Regions from separate parts of the Bradyrhizobium sp. UNPA324 genome, predicted to be linked through region 2. Evidence: predicted binding sites of a transcription regulator. Region 2 holds the regulator's gene; each other region holds the start of a gene.

Region 1 (4,057 bases), 460 kb from region 2:
CTCGCTCAGCACCTCCATGACGCGGCCATCTTGCGCGAGATGCACGTCGTAAGATTCGATCGGCTCCATCCAGACGCGTTCGGTCGCCTCGAACACCGCATCCAACCGGTTTGACGCGGTCTCGTCCGGGCCCATGATACGGAAGTTGCGCTCCTTCGCGTTGAGGCTGATGACGTCGCGCAGGAATTTGCCGAGCTCGCGCGTCGCCTCGGCGACGGCGCCGCCTGGCTGCGGCACCTCCACGGCGAAGCTGCGGAAGTCCGGCAGCTTAAGCTCCCTCTTGAGCACGCCGCCATTGGCATGCGGATTGGCGCCCATGCGGCGGTCGCCGCCGGGCGCCAGTGCCTGAAGCTCGGGGAGCAGCGCGCCGTTCCGGTCGAACAGCTTTTCCGGCTCGTAGCTGCGCATCCAGTCTTCGAGCACTTGTCGGTGCGCCGGATTTTCGCGGCAGCCCGCGACGGGGACCTGATGGGCGCGCCAAAAGCCCTCGACCTTCTTGCCATCGACTTCTTTCGGACCGGTCCAACCCTTCGGGCTGCGCAGCACGATCATCGGCCAGCGCGGCCGCTCGACGCTTCCGCGCCCGTCGCGTGCGTGCTGCTGAATCGAACGGATGCTGGCGAGCGCGACGTCGAGCGCGTCCGCCATGGCCTGGTGCATCAATTTGGGATTGTCGCCCTCGACGAACAGCGGCTCGTGGCCGAAGCCGCGAAAGAGATCGCGGATTTCGGCGTCCGGCATCCGGCCCAGCACGGTCGGATTGGCGATCTTGTAGCCGTTGAGATGCAGGATCGGCAGCACCGCGCCGTCATGGGCGGGATTTATGAACTTGTTGGAGTGCCAGGACGCAGCCAACGGGCCGGTCTCGGCCTCGCCGTCGCCGACCACGCAGGCGACGATCAAATCAGGGTTGTCCAGCGCCGCGCCATAGGCGTGCACCAGCGCGTAGCCGAGCTCGCCGCCTTCGTGGATCGAGCCGGGCGTTTCCGGCGCGGCGTGGCTCGGAATGCCACCTGGGAATGAGAATTGCCTGAACAGCTTGCGCATTCCGTCCGCATCGCGGGCGATGTCGGGATAGATCTCGCTGTAGCTGCCTTCCAGATAGGTGTTGGCGACCATGCCCGGCCCGCCATGGCCGGGGCCGCAGACATAGATCACGTCGATATCAAGCGCGCCGATCACGCGGTTGAGATGGGCATAGATGAAGTTCAGGCCGGGCGTCGTGCCCCAATGGCCGAGCAAGCGCGGCTTGATGTGCTCGGCCCGCAACGGCTCGCGCAGCAGGGGATTGTCGAGCAGGTAGATTTGCCCGACGGAGAGGTAGTTTGCGGCGCGCCAGTAGCGATCGAGCAGATCGAGATTGCTGCTCGCGGCAGCCGATTGTTGTTGATTTGTCATGTTCTTGCCGATTGTTGCCGAGCGAAGCCCCGCGATCGTCACCAACGAGGTTCCGGCGCGATCGATCCGAACGGCATCAAACGGAATCGTTGCGACAGGCATGTTGCGTGAGGTCAAGGGACCGCGCTCGAAATTTGGGCGCGCCTACTTTGCATGGGGTTGTTCTTCAGTTTTTTGTTTGCGTTCTTGATTTGTTCTTTTTGCATGCTATCTTGGCTACATGAGTCCAGCAGCATCCTCTCATGCTCTCAAGCACCCGCCGGTCAAGGCGCCCTCCGAGCCGGCGGGTGCGGACTCTGATTTTCCGGAACTCGGCGTCGCCATCGACCGCGCGCGCCGGCGAGGGCGGGGCGCGCAGTCCAATGCCAGCGGCCGCTACGAGGCCGAGGCACGCGTCGCATTCGACGACGGCTGGCAGAGCCTGGAGGAGCTGCCGCCGTTCAAGACGACGGTCGCAGTCGACACGTCGCGCAAGGTGATCACCCGCAACGACTCACCCGACATCGGCTTCGACCGCTCGATCAATCCCTATCGCGGCTGCGAGCACGGTTGTGTCTACTGCTTCGCCCGGCCGACCCACGCTTATCTCGGCCTGTCGCCGGGACTCGACTTCGAGTCGAAACTGTTCGTGAAGCCGGAGGCGCCTTCGCTGCTGGAGAAGGAACTCGCCGCGCCCGGTTACGAGCCGCGGATGATCGCGATCGGCACCAACACCGATCCCTACCAGCCGATCGAGCGCGAGCACAAAATCATGCGCGGCCTCCTCGAGGTGCTGGAACGTGCTGGCCATCCCGTAGGCATCGTCACCAAGTCGGCGCTGGTGCTGCGCGACATCGACATTCTCGCGCGGATGGCCAAGCGCAACCTCGCCAAGGTCGCGATCTCCGTGACCTCGCTCGATCCGAAACTGGCGCGCACCATGGAGCCGCGCGCCGCGACGCCGCCGAAGCGGCTGGAGGCGCTGAAGCAGCTGTCGGATGCCGGCATCCCGACCACCGTGATGGTCGCGCCCGTGATCCCCGCGCTGAACGATTCCGAGATCGAGCGCATTCTCGATGCCGCCGCCCATGCCGGCGTCAAGGAAGCCTCCTATGTGCTGCTGCGGCTGCCGCTGGAGGTGCGCGATCTCTTCCGCGAATGGCTGATGGCGAACTATCCGGACCGCTACCGTCACGTCTTCACCCTGATCCGCGACATGCGCGGGGGGCGCGACTACGACGCGAAATGGGGCGAGCGGATGAAGGGTACGGGACCGATGGCCTGGACCATCGGCCGCCGCTTCGAGATCGCCTGCGAGCGGCTCGGCCTCAACAAGCGGCGCTCCAAGCTGACGACGGATCACTTTGCGCGGCCGAAGCGGAACGGCGATCAGCTCAGCCTGTTCTGATCGGGAGTGGAAGAGGCGTCGCATGGTCAATCAACTCAACATGCCGGTGCCGCGGCTGACCGTCATTACGCTCGGCGTCAGCAACATCCGCGCCAGCATCGCTTTTTACGACGCGCTCGGTTTCTCGCGCCGGCTGAAGGCGACCGGCGAGGCGGTTGCGTTCTACGACACCGGTGGTCCGGTGCTCGCCTTGTATCGCTGGGATCAGCTCGCGGCCGACGCGGCGTTGCCGGACCAGCCGAGGCCGCAGGCCTTCCGCGGCATGACGCTCGCCTGGAACTGCGCTACGCGTGAGGAGGTCGATGCGGTCATGGCCTTCGCCCTCGGCAAGGGGGCGAAGCTGGTGAAGGCGGCGCACGAGACGGATTATGGCGGCTATTCCGGGTATTTCGCCGACCCCGACGGCCATCCTTGGGAGGTCGTAGTTGCCCCCGGCATCGATGTCGGCGCCGACAGGCGGGTGCATCTGGCCGTGTAGGGCGGCCTGAATAACGGGAATTGCGAGAGGTTCCCGGTTGCGCAGGCCGGGCCGCTTGCGCACGATCGCGGCCATGATTCGGGACAAGTCCGCGACGAAGCCGGCCAAAGATGCGCCTCAGAAGGCAGCTGCGAAGAAGGCAGCGCCCGCCAAAACGGCTGCGGCCAAAGCAACGGTCGCTCCCGCCGGCAAGAAAGGTATCATTGCCGTCGCTCCCCCAAGCTTTCGCCGCGAGCGCGCGCTGATCAAGCGCGGCGTCTGGCCGGTCGCCGGCTGCGACGAGGCCGGCCGCGGGCCGCTCGCAGGTCCCGTGGTGGCAGCTGCGGTGATTCTCGACCCCGACCGCATCCCGCGCGGCATCGACGATTCCAAGCGCCTGACGGCCGAGGAGCGGGAAAGGCTGTTCGACAAGATCTGCGCCACCGCGCAGGTCTCGGTCGCCGTCGCCTCGCCCTCGCGAATCGATCGCGACAACATCCTGCGTGCCTCGCTCTGGGCGCTGAAGCGCGCCGTGGTGGCGCTGCCGGAGGCGCCCAGGCATGTCTTCGTCGATGGCCGCGACCGGCTCGATACCGAATGCGACTGCGAGGCGGTGATCGGCGGCGACGGCATCGTCCTGTCGATCGCCGCGGCCTCCATCGTCGCCAAGGTGACGCGGGACCGCCTGATGTGTGCGCTGGCGCAGGACTGCCCCGGCTACGGCTTCGAGCAGCACAAAGGCTACGCCGTCCCGGAACACCTCGACGCGCTCGACCGCCTCGGCCCCACCATCCATCATCGCCGCTTCTTTGCCC
Region 2 (4,057 bases):
CCATCACCTTCCGCACGCTGGCCGTGGCGGCGCTGATCGTGCTCGCGCTTGCGCCGGAGGCGCTGGTGCATCCGAGCTTCCAGATGTCGTTTGCGGCAACGCTCGGGCTGGTCGCGCTGGTGCAGATCGGCATGCCGAACCTGTTCGCATCGCCCGATCATTCCGCGACGGCGCGCGTCGCGCTGTGGGGCGGCCGCGAGATCGCGATGCTGTTCCTGGCCTCGCTGATCGCGGGGCTTGCGACCACGCCCTATGCCGCCTTCCACTTCCACCGCGTCACGCCCTACGGTGTGCTCGCCAATCTCGGCGCTATGCCGGTGGTCTCGGCGCTGGTGATGCCGGCGGGGCTGCTCGGCCTGCTCGCAGCGCCGTTCGGGCTCGACGGCATGTTCTGGTGGCTGATGGGCCTCGGCATCGACTGGATGGTCGCGGTTTCGCGCTGGGTGGCGGCATTGCCGGGCGCAGTGGGCCACATCCCGGCGTTCGGCATCGCGCCGCTGATCGCAGCGAGCCTCGTCATCATCCTGATGGGCCTTTTGCGCACGCCCTTACGCTGGGGCGGTGCCGTGGTGCTGCTGACTGCCATCGCCTGGGGCCTGTCGGTGCGGCAGCCCGATATTCTCATTGCCGGGGACGGCGCGAGCGTTGCCGTGCGGGGCGGGGACGGGCGTTTGCACCTGATCAGGGCGGGCAAGGACAATTTCCTGCTGAAGGAGTGGCTGGCGGCCGACGCCGATCCGCGCGATGCCGGCAATAGCGCGTTGGCCGAAGCGGTGTCGTGCGACGAGGCCGGCTGCGTCACACCGCTCGCCGACGGGCGGCTGGTCGCGCTGGCCTCGCGCATCGACGCGCTGGCGGACGATTGCAGCCGCGCCGCGCTGGTCGTGACGTCACGGTCTGCGCCACCCGATTGCGCGGCGATGGTGGTGGACCGGCAGCGGCTCGTCCGCCAGGGCGCGCTGGCTCTGACGCAGCGTGGCGACGGATTTGCGGTCCAGGCGGTGAGGGCGAGGGGCACGAACCGTCCCTGGTCGCCGGCGGCCGCCGGCGAGGGAGATTTCGAAGGAGCCCTCATGCCGAGGGCGGCAGCTCCGCGCAGCAAGGATGCGACCCCGTCCGAGGCCGATCTTCAGGCGGAGGACTGAGCCCCTGTCAGCCCATCGGCAGGGGCGTGACCGGCGGCTGGCTGTCGGCGACGATCTGCGGCTTGTGCTCGCGCTCGCCGACCGCTTGGGTCACCGGCAGCTGCAGCACGGTTGCGCGCTGGCCTTCGACGAGCTGAGTCACCAGCACGTACTTGCCATCAGGGAATTCGATCGCGTCATGATGGCGATCGGGAATGTGCGGATCGATCTTGCCGAACTTGCCGACGCGGGAGTTGACGGTGCGCGTCCAGATCCAGCGATTGTCGTAACGGACGTTGTCGGCGAAGGCGAGCTCCGTTCCCGGCAGCAGGCAGACCGCAACGGAGAGATCGGCCTCGGAGGCGAAGCCGCGCGTCGAGGTGCCGCGGAAGGTTGTCGTGACGATCGTCTCGCCGACTTCAGCGGGGCGCGTCGCGACGGCATGCAGGCTATAGTCACACATCGGGTGCTCCTCATGCGAAGATAGCGACCCGCACCCCTCTTGGAGGCGCAGGCCTCTGTCAGAGTATAAGCACCAACGCTCTGCTTGGTTGTAGGCGAATCTGCGGCTGGGATCCGTGCGCTGCGATCACATTATCTTTCCCGGATTCACTAGGAACAAAGCGGGCTGCAGTGCATTTGGACGGCGTCGTGTCAATGTCGTCGTGTCAATGACGGCAAATGCGACAGCCTGCATCCCAGCGCGATCGCGAGACTGCGTAATTGCATTGCGGGCGCTGCGGCGTGCGGCATTCACTGCCGAGTTGTTGCGGACATGGTGATGCGCTTGCGCGGCAGTGTCCCCGCGTGCCCATCCGCAATCAGCTCCGCGACGGCTGCATCTGCATCCAAACGATCCAGCGCTCGGCTGTCCTCTCGAACCCGAAAGGCCGTGAAGCGATGTTGCTTGGTGCAGTCCGCCGAGGATGTCGCCTGGAGGAGGGGGGCGGATAATCTGTGCAGAACCGGAAAGACTATCCAGCCGGAGCGGACATTCATCCGCTCCAATCTCTGATCGGCGATGCCGATCGAAGGAGCACGTAGGCGCCAAATGCTTCCGGATCGAGTCCTTTCCGGAATTAGTACTTCCGGTAAAGCCCGATCAGCTTGCCCTGAATCTTCACGCGGTTCGGCGGCAGGATGCGCACCTCATAAGCGGCATTGGCGGGCTCGAGGGCGATCGAGGCGCCGCGGCGGCGGAAGCGCTTGAGCGTGGCCTCCTCGTCGTCGATCAGCGCCACCACGATGTCGCCGGTATCGGCGCTCTCGTTGCGCTGGATCAGCGCCATGTCGCCGTCGAGGATACCGGCTTCGACCATGGAATCGCCGCGCACCTCGAGGGCGTAGTGCTCGCCCGAGCCGAGCATGTCGGGCGGCACGCTGATGGTGTGGCTGCGGGTCTGCAACGCCTCGATCGGCGTACCCGCCGCGATGCGGCCCATCACGGGCACCGCAACGGGCCGCTCGCCCTCGTCCACGGATGGGCTGGAGCTCGCGCGGATCTTACCGAGATTGCCCTCGATGACGCTTGGCGTGAAGCCGCGCCGGGCGCCGGCGGCAGCCTGGAGCTCCGGCAGCTTGATCACTTCGATGGCGCGGGCGCGGTTGGGCAAGCGGCGGATGAAGCCACGCTCCTCGAGCGCGGTGATCAGGCGGTGGATGCCTGACTTCGAGCGCAGGTCGAGCGCATCCTTCATCTCGTCGAAGGAGGGCGGCACGCCGCTTTCCTTCAAACGTTCGCTGATGAACCGCAGAAGCTCGTATTGTTTGCGCGTTAACATCTCGACCAAAGTCCCCCGGTTGATGTCGTTCGATTCCGAGACGATGAGTTCAGCGATAAGCCGCTACATGCTCGAAACAAATCATGAACGGACACTATATGTTCGATACATGTTCCGCAACTGCTTAATTTACCGTGAACGAAGCGAAACTCGCGCAATGCGTGTGGCCGAGCGCTCAGACGGGGAGCCGTAGCACCTCGCAAGGGCTGCCGGCCTCGGCCTTCGGCGCGAACGGTGGGCGCACGAGAAGTACCTGTGCCGCAGCAAGATTCGCAAGCAGAGAGGAGTCCTGGTGGCTGACGGGAATAGCGACGGACGTGCCGTCGTCGCGCAGCTCCAGGCGCGCGCGCAAGTAATCCTCGCGCTGGTCGTTGGCGCCGAGGTCGCGGCCCAGCACGGCGCGCTCGCGACGATGATGAATCACTGAATGGCCCGACAAAGCGCGAATCAGCGGCACCATGAACAGGAACGCGCACACGTAGGACGACACCGGATTGCCGGGCAGGCCGATCACGCGCATCGCGCCGAGCCGTCCGTGCATCATCGGCTTGCCGGGCCGAATCGCGATCTTCCAGAAGGCCATCGAGATGCCTTCGCCCCGGAGCGCCTGCTGGACCAGATCGTGGTCGCCGACCGACGCGCCGCCGGTCGTGATCAGGATGTCAGCGCCGCTCTCGCGGGCGCGGCGGATCCCGGCGGAGGTGGCCTCCATGGTGTCCGCGGCGACACCGAGGTCGATGGTCTCGGCGCCCTCGCTGCGGGCGAGCGCGTGCAGGGCGTAGCCGTTGGAATAGACGATCTGGCCGTGCCCGGGCGTGGTGCCCGGCATCACCAGTTCGTCGCCGGTGGCGAGGATTGCGACCCTCGGGCGGCGGCAGACGGCGAGCTGCGGGTGGTTCATCGCGGCCGCAAGCGCGAGATCGCGCTCTGTCAGACGGGTTCCCTTGCGCAGGAGGACGTCGCCTTCACGGAAATCGACGCCGGCCGGGCGGATGTGCCGTCCGGTGATCGCGGCTTCCTTGATCGTGACGCTGGTGCCGTCCGCGACGGTGTCCTCCTGGATCACGACCGCGTCCGCACCGTCGGGTACGACGCCGCCGGTGAAGATCCGCACGGCTTCGCCGGCGCCGACCGCTCTCGCGAAAGGACGGC
Region 3 (4,057 bases), 910 kb from region 2:
GGGCCAACACATCAGGCTTCCTGAGCGGGCCACAAGGCTCTGGCAACGGGCGCTTGCGACTGTGAGCGCCCAAGCTTGGGATTCGTCGATCTTGTCCTGGAGATCAGCGAGCGCCTGCGCCTGCCAGTGCACCCTTTCGCGTCCGAGCGGCAAGGCTTCGGTCTCCGAAGCAATTCCGACAAAAGGCAAGATATCGGGATCGTCTTCGAGGCGTGCCGTGAATCTGCGCCTCGCAATTGTCCTGGCGCCTTGCACCGGGGATACGCTTCCAGAAAGTATGCCTTTCGCCATCTGGATAATAATCTGGCGAGCAGCAATAACCTCGGGTTGATTCCAACTCACGACGATCCCGGCATCACAAAATGATCCGGTATCTCTTCTACCACCAAAAGAAACGGGCACTGACGACGTCGGCAACTCAACGTCTTCAGCGCCCGCTCCTCGCGAAAATCTTGACTGCTTGAGGCTTACTCGTCCGCAGGCTCTTCGCCGTCGGCGTCGCGCTCGGGCGTGCCGGCCAGGATCTGCTCGGCGATCAGGCCGGAGTTCTGGCGGATCGCGGTCTCGATCTTGGCGGTGATGTCGGGGTTGGCCTTCAAAAACGCTTTCGAGTTCTCGCGGCCCTGGCCGAGACGCTGGCTGTCATAGGAGAACCAGGCGCCTGATTTCTCGACGATGCCGGCCTTGACGCCGAGATCGAGGATCTCGCCCATCTTGGAAACGCCCTCGCCGTACATGATGTCGAACTCGACCTGCTTGAACGGCGGCGCCAGCTTGTTCTTCACCACCTTGACGCGGGTGGTATTGCCGACCACTTCGTCGCGCTCCTTGATCGCACCGATGCGACGGATGTCGAGTCGGACGGAGGCATAGAACTTCAGCGCGTTGCCGCCGGTCGTGGTCTCAGGCGAGCCGTACATCACACCGATCTTCATGCGGATCTGGTTGATGAAGATCACCATGGTGTTGGACTTGTTGATCGAGGCCGTGAGCTTGCGCAGCGCCTGGCTCATCAGGCGGGCCTGGAGGCCCGGCAGCGCATCGCCCATCTCGCCCTCGAGCTCGGCCTTCGGCACCAACGCCGCAACCGAATCGATCACCAGCACGTCGACTGCGCCCGAGCGCACCAGCGTGTCGCAAATTTCCAGCGCCTGCTCGCCGGTATCAGGCTGGGAGATCAGGAGCTCGTCGATATTGACCCCGAGCTTGCGGGCATAGACCGGGTCGAGCGCGTGCTCGGCGTCGATGAAGGCGCAGATGCCGCCCTTCTTCTGCGCTTCCGCCACCGTGTGCAGCGCCAAGGTCGTCTTGCCCGAGGATTCCGGCCCGTAGATCTCGACGATACGCCCCTTGGGCAGGCCGCCGATGCCGAGCGCGATATCGAGCCCGAGGGACCCGGACGAGACCGCCTCAACATCCATCGAGCGATCGTTCTTGCCGAGCTTCATCACCGAGCCCTTGCCGAACTGGCGCTCGATCTGGGAGAGCGCGGCGGCCAGAGCTTTACTCTTGTCCATGGAAGATCCTTCGACGATACGCAGGGCAGTGGCGGACATTGGGTCGTGCTCCTTATGGCGAGGATTCGCGTGAGGGACAAACGGTTGCGAGGCGGCGCGGCGATAAAAGCAATGTACCCTATTTGTTCTAGGTTCGCAATATGTTCTTTTGGAAATGCGGCGGCTGTCCGTATTTCGGCCCCTAGTCCCCCCAAGGTTTAATTCGGAATGTCCTAATTCTCGGCGGGGCTCTCCGCGAGCAAACAGCCCCCGCAATGATGATCCCACATTCTGACCGGGACGAAGGTTCCGCGTGCCCCCGTTGGCTGCCCTATCCACTTCGACCTTCAATCCAACCGGCTCGACCCTGCGCGCTGTGCGCACAATTGAACAGACGCCGTTCCGTTTTTGGATCCTAATCCATCATCACCCGCGAGGGACCGCGGCAGCAACCGGTGATGAGAACGCCGATTGCGCGCCCGCCTTTCTCGCACGGACAAGAGCGTGCCATGCTCAAGCGGCGACGGTTCAAGCAACAACTGACCCTTCAAGACCGGCTCTCCGCATGGGTGAAGCAGGTCAAGGAGGACGCCGCCAGGCTGCCTCCCGGCCCCGAGCGGGACGCCCTTCTCAAGAAGGCGCGCCAGGCCGAGTTGGCAAATCATCTTCAGGACTGGGTCAAATCCGCCGGGCTGCAACCGCCGAAATAGCAGCACGGCCGCAACATCCCTCCCCGGCCGCGCTGACGCGCATCGAAGACGCATGGTCTGGTCGTCGTAATTCCGCAATCGTGCGGCATCGAACCTTTTCGCGGTCTCGGGCCTTCTCCAGGATGAGACCGCAACTCTGGGGATCTCACATGACGGATAACAAGCACCGCGAAACGATCAGGCGCAAACCCCTGCTGGAGGCGGCGCATGAGGAGATGATGAAGTTCGAGCGCAAGGAAAACGAGTTCCGCAAGAAGGACCGCGAAGAGCGCGCCAGCGAGCTCCATCTGCCTCTGAACGAAATCAAGATCCACTAAAGGTCGGCAGGGGGCCGGCCGACAACGACGCGCCGGCCGACGGCACTTCAGCAGCCGGCGCGGTCGACTGATCCGCAAGGGCGTGTCACCGCACAGCGGGACGACGTGCCTGCCCACCACAGCCGGTCGCGCATGATGACGGTATCTAAACACCACAATTAAGCTACTGGAAGAACGCCAGAATTTCCATGCGACCTACTGTGCATGGGGTTGTTTTCCAGTTTTGAGATTGGCGCATTGCCCGTGTCCGCGATCATCGCGGGGCACGGCTGCCACCCGCGCGCCGGTCCTATAGCAGCGCCAGCAGCACGAGGCCGATCACCAGCACCACGAAGCCAGCCGCTGTCGCGGCGGCAAATGACCGCTCTACGTTATCCATGATGCCACCCCGTTGTCGGCGTGCCACGTTTCCCCCATGGCTGCGCCGAACGGTATGAAATCTTGCTGACCTGTGTGTCCGCAGTTGTGCCAACGGATGTCGAAATTGGGACGGGTGCGGGGTCAGTCTGCGGCCTCGGCCATCGGGCCCGGAAACCTGCCGCCTGTCAGGCTGCCGTAAGCGGAGCCGGCTAGGATGATGCGGCTATGGTGTTGCAGCCCAGCACCTCAGCCTCCAACGACTTGCTGCCCCGCTTGGCTCTCCCCAGGCGGGGCTTTTTCATGCTGGCTGCCGGCTCGCGGATCCCTCTCCTCCCGGGTCAGACGCAGCGCGAAGGCGCGGATTGCGGGCGCGGCCAGGAGCACGATTGGCAGCATCGCGGCCCAGGCGATCAGCCACGACGTCATCCAGTGACCGACGAAGATCATCGCGCTGGCCGCGGGGAAGCTGGCGATCCCCGCCGCGATCAGCGAGGTCAGTCCGGACTGGATGATTCCGAAGACGAAATGACTGTAATGGCGGGGAATGCCGAGCATGACGGGCCCATGTTGCTTGCCGTCATGAGATCAAGCAAGGCGTATGCCGGCGGAACCGCCCCTCTACGCGAATCGCCTTGGGGACGTGTTCTGACCATGCGCGAACACAACCGGACGCAGCTCAGGAACTCTGTTCATGGTCGGAGAACCACGGGGCAACTGACAGCTCACGAACAGAATTTTCCTTGTCCCGGGAATATGATGGCAGCCAATTTGTTTGCCATCTTGGAAGTGAATCGTGGGAGGTCACCATGAATCACAGGGGCATCGAGTTCACCGTCGCCAAGACGGCGATTCCCGGAATCTGGCAATGGCAGTTCCGCATCGGCGAGCAAATCAAGACGGGCAAGACCGAGACGAAAATCGATCTGCTGGCGATCCGGCGCGTGCAGCTGCGGATCGATCGGGAGCTGAAGAGATCGGCCGGGCGACGGCCTGAACCGGCCAAATGAAGGGCCGATGATGGCGCGGGTGGCGTGCGCACAGCACCGCCGCAGCGGGCAGCCCCCTACGGCGACATCATCCGTAGCCGCCCGGAATTGATCTGACGCTGGTTTGGGATTGGACTGCGCGCGCCCGTGGCCTTGGGGGCGAGGTCATCACGCGCGATCGGTACCCG

The links. Region 2 encodes LexA, which represses DNA repair genes until DNA is damaged. Its sites were predicted from a motif close to TGTTCNNNNTGTGTTCNG; they were not measured.
Region 1: the regulator LexA is predicted to act here: its motif matches at 1,580-1,597, upstream of UNPA324_RS23665 (PA0069 family radical SAM protein).
Region 3: the regulator LexA is predicted to act here: its motif matches at 1,630-1,647, upstream of recA (recombinase RecA).

The regions. Positions count from the first base shown of each region.
Region 1 is NZ_LFJD01000004.1:4,936,799-4,940,855, forward strand. Features, by position in the region: gene UNPA324_RS23660 (phosphoketolase family protein) at 1-1,398, opposite strand, end outside; gene UNPA324_RS23665 (PA0069 family radical SAM protein) at 1,619-2,785, shown strand; gene UNPA324_RS23670 (VOC family protein) at 2,808-3,263, shown strand; gene rnhB (ribonuclease HII) at 3,337-4,057, shown strand, end outside.
Region 2 is NZ_LFJD01000004.1:4,475,926-4,479,982, reverse strand. Features, by position in the region: gene UNPA324_RS21555 (ComEC/Rec2 family competence protein) at 1-1,145, shown strand, start outside; gene UNPA324_RS35230 (hypothetical protein) at 1,153-1,587, opposite strand; gene lexA (transcriptional repressor LexA) at 2,204-2,905, opposite strand; gene UNPA324_RS21540 (molybdopterin molybdotransferase MoeA) at 3,081-4,057, opposite strand, start outside.
Region 3 is NZ_LFJD01000004.1:3,567,101-3,571,157, forward strand. Features, by position in the region: gene UNPA324_RS17260 (hypothetical protein) at 1-417, opposite strand, end outside; gene recA (recombinase RecA) at 468-1,556, opposite strand; gene UNPA324_RS17270 (hypothetical protein) at 2,006-2,206, shown strand; gene UNPA324_RS35180 (hypothetical protein) at 2,356-2,523, shown strand; gene UNPA324_RS17275 (DUF2798 domain-containing protein) at 3,130-3,438, opposite strand; gene UNPA324_RS17280 (hypothetical protein) at 3,624-3,890, shown strand.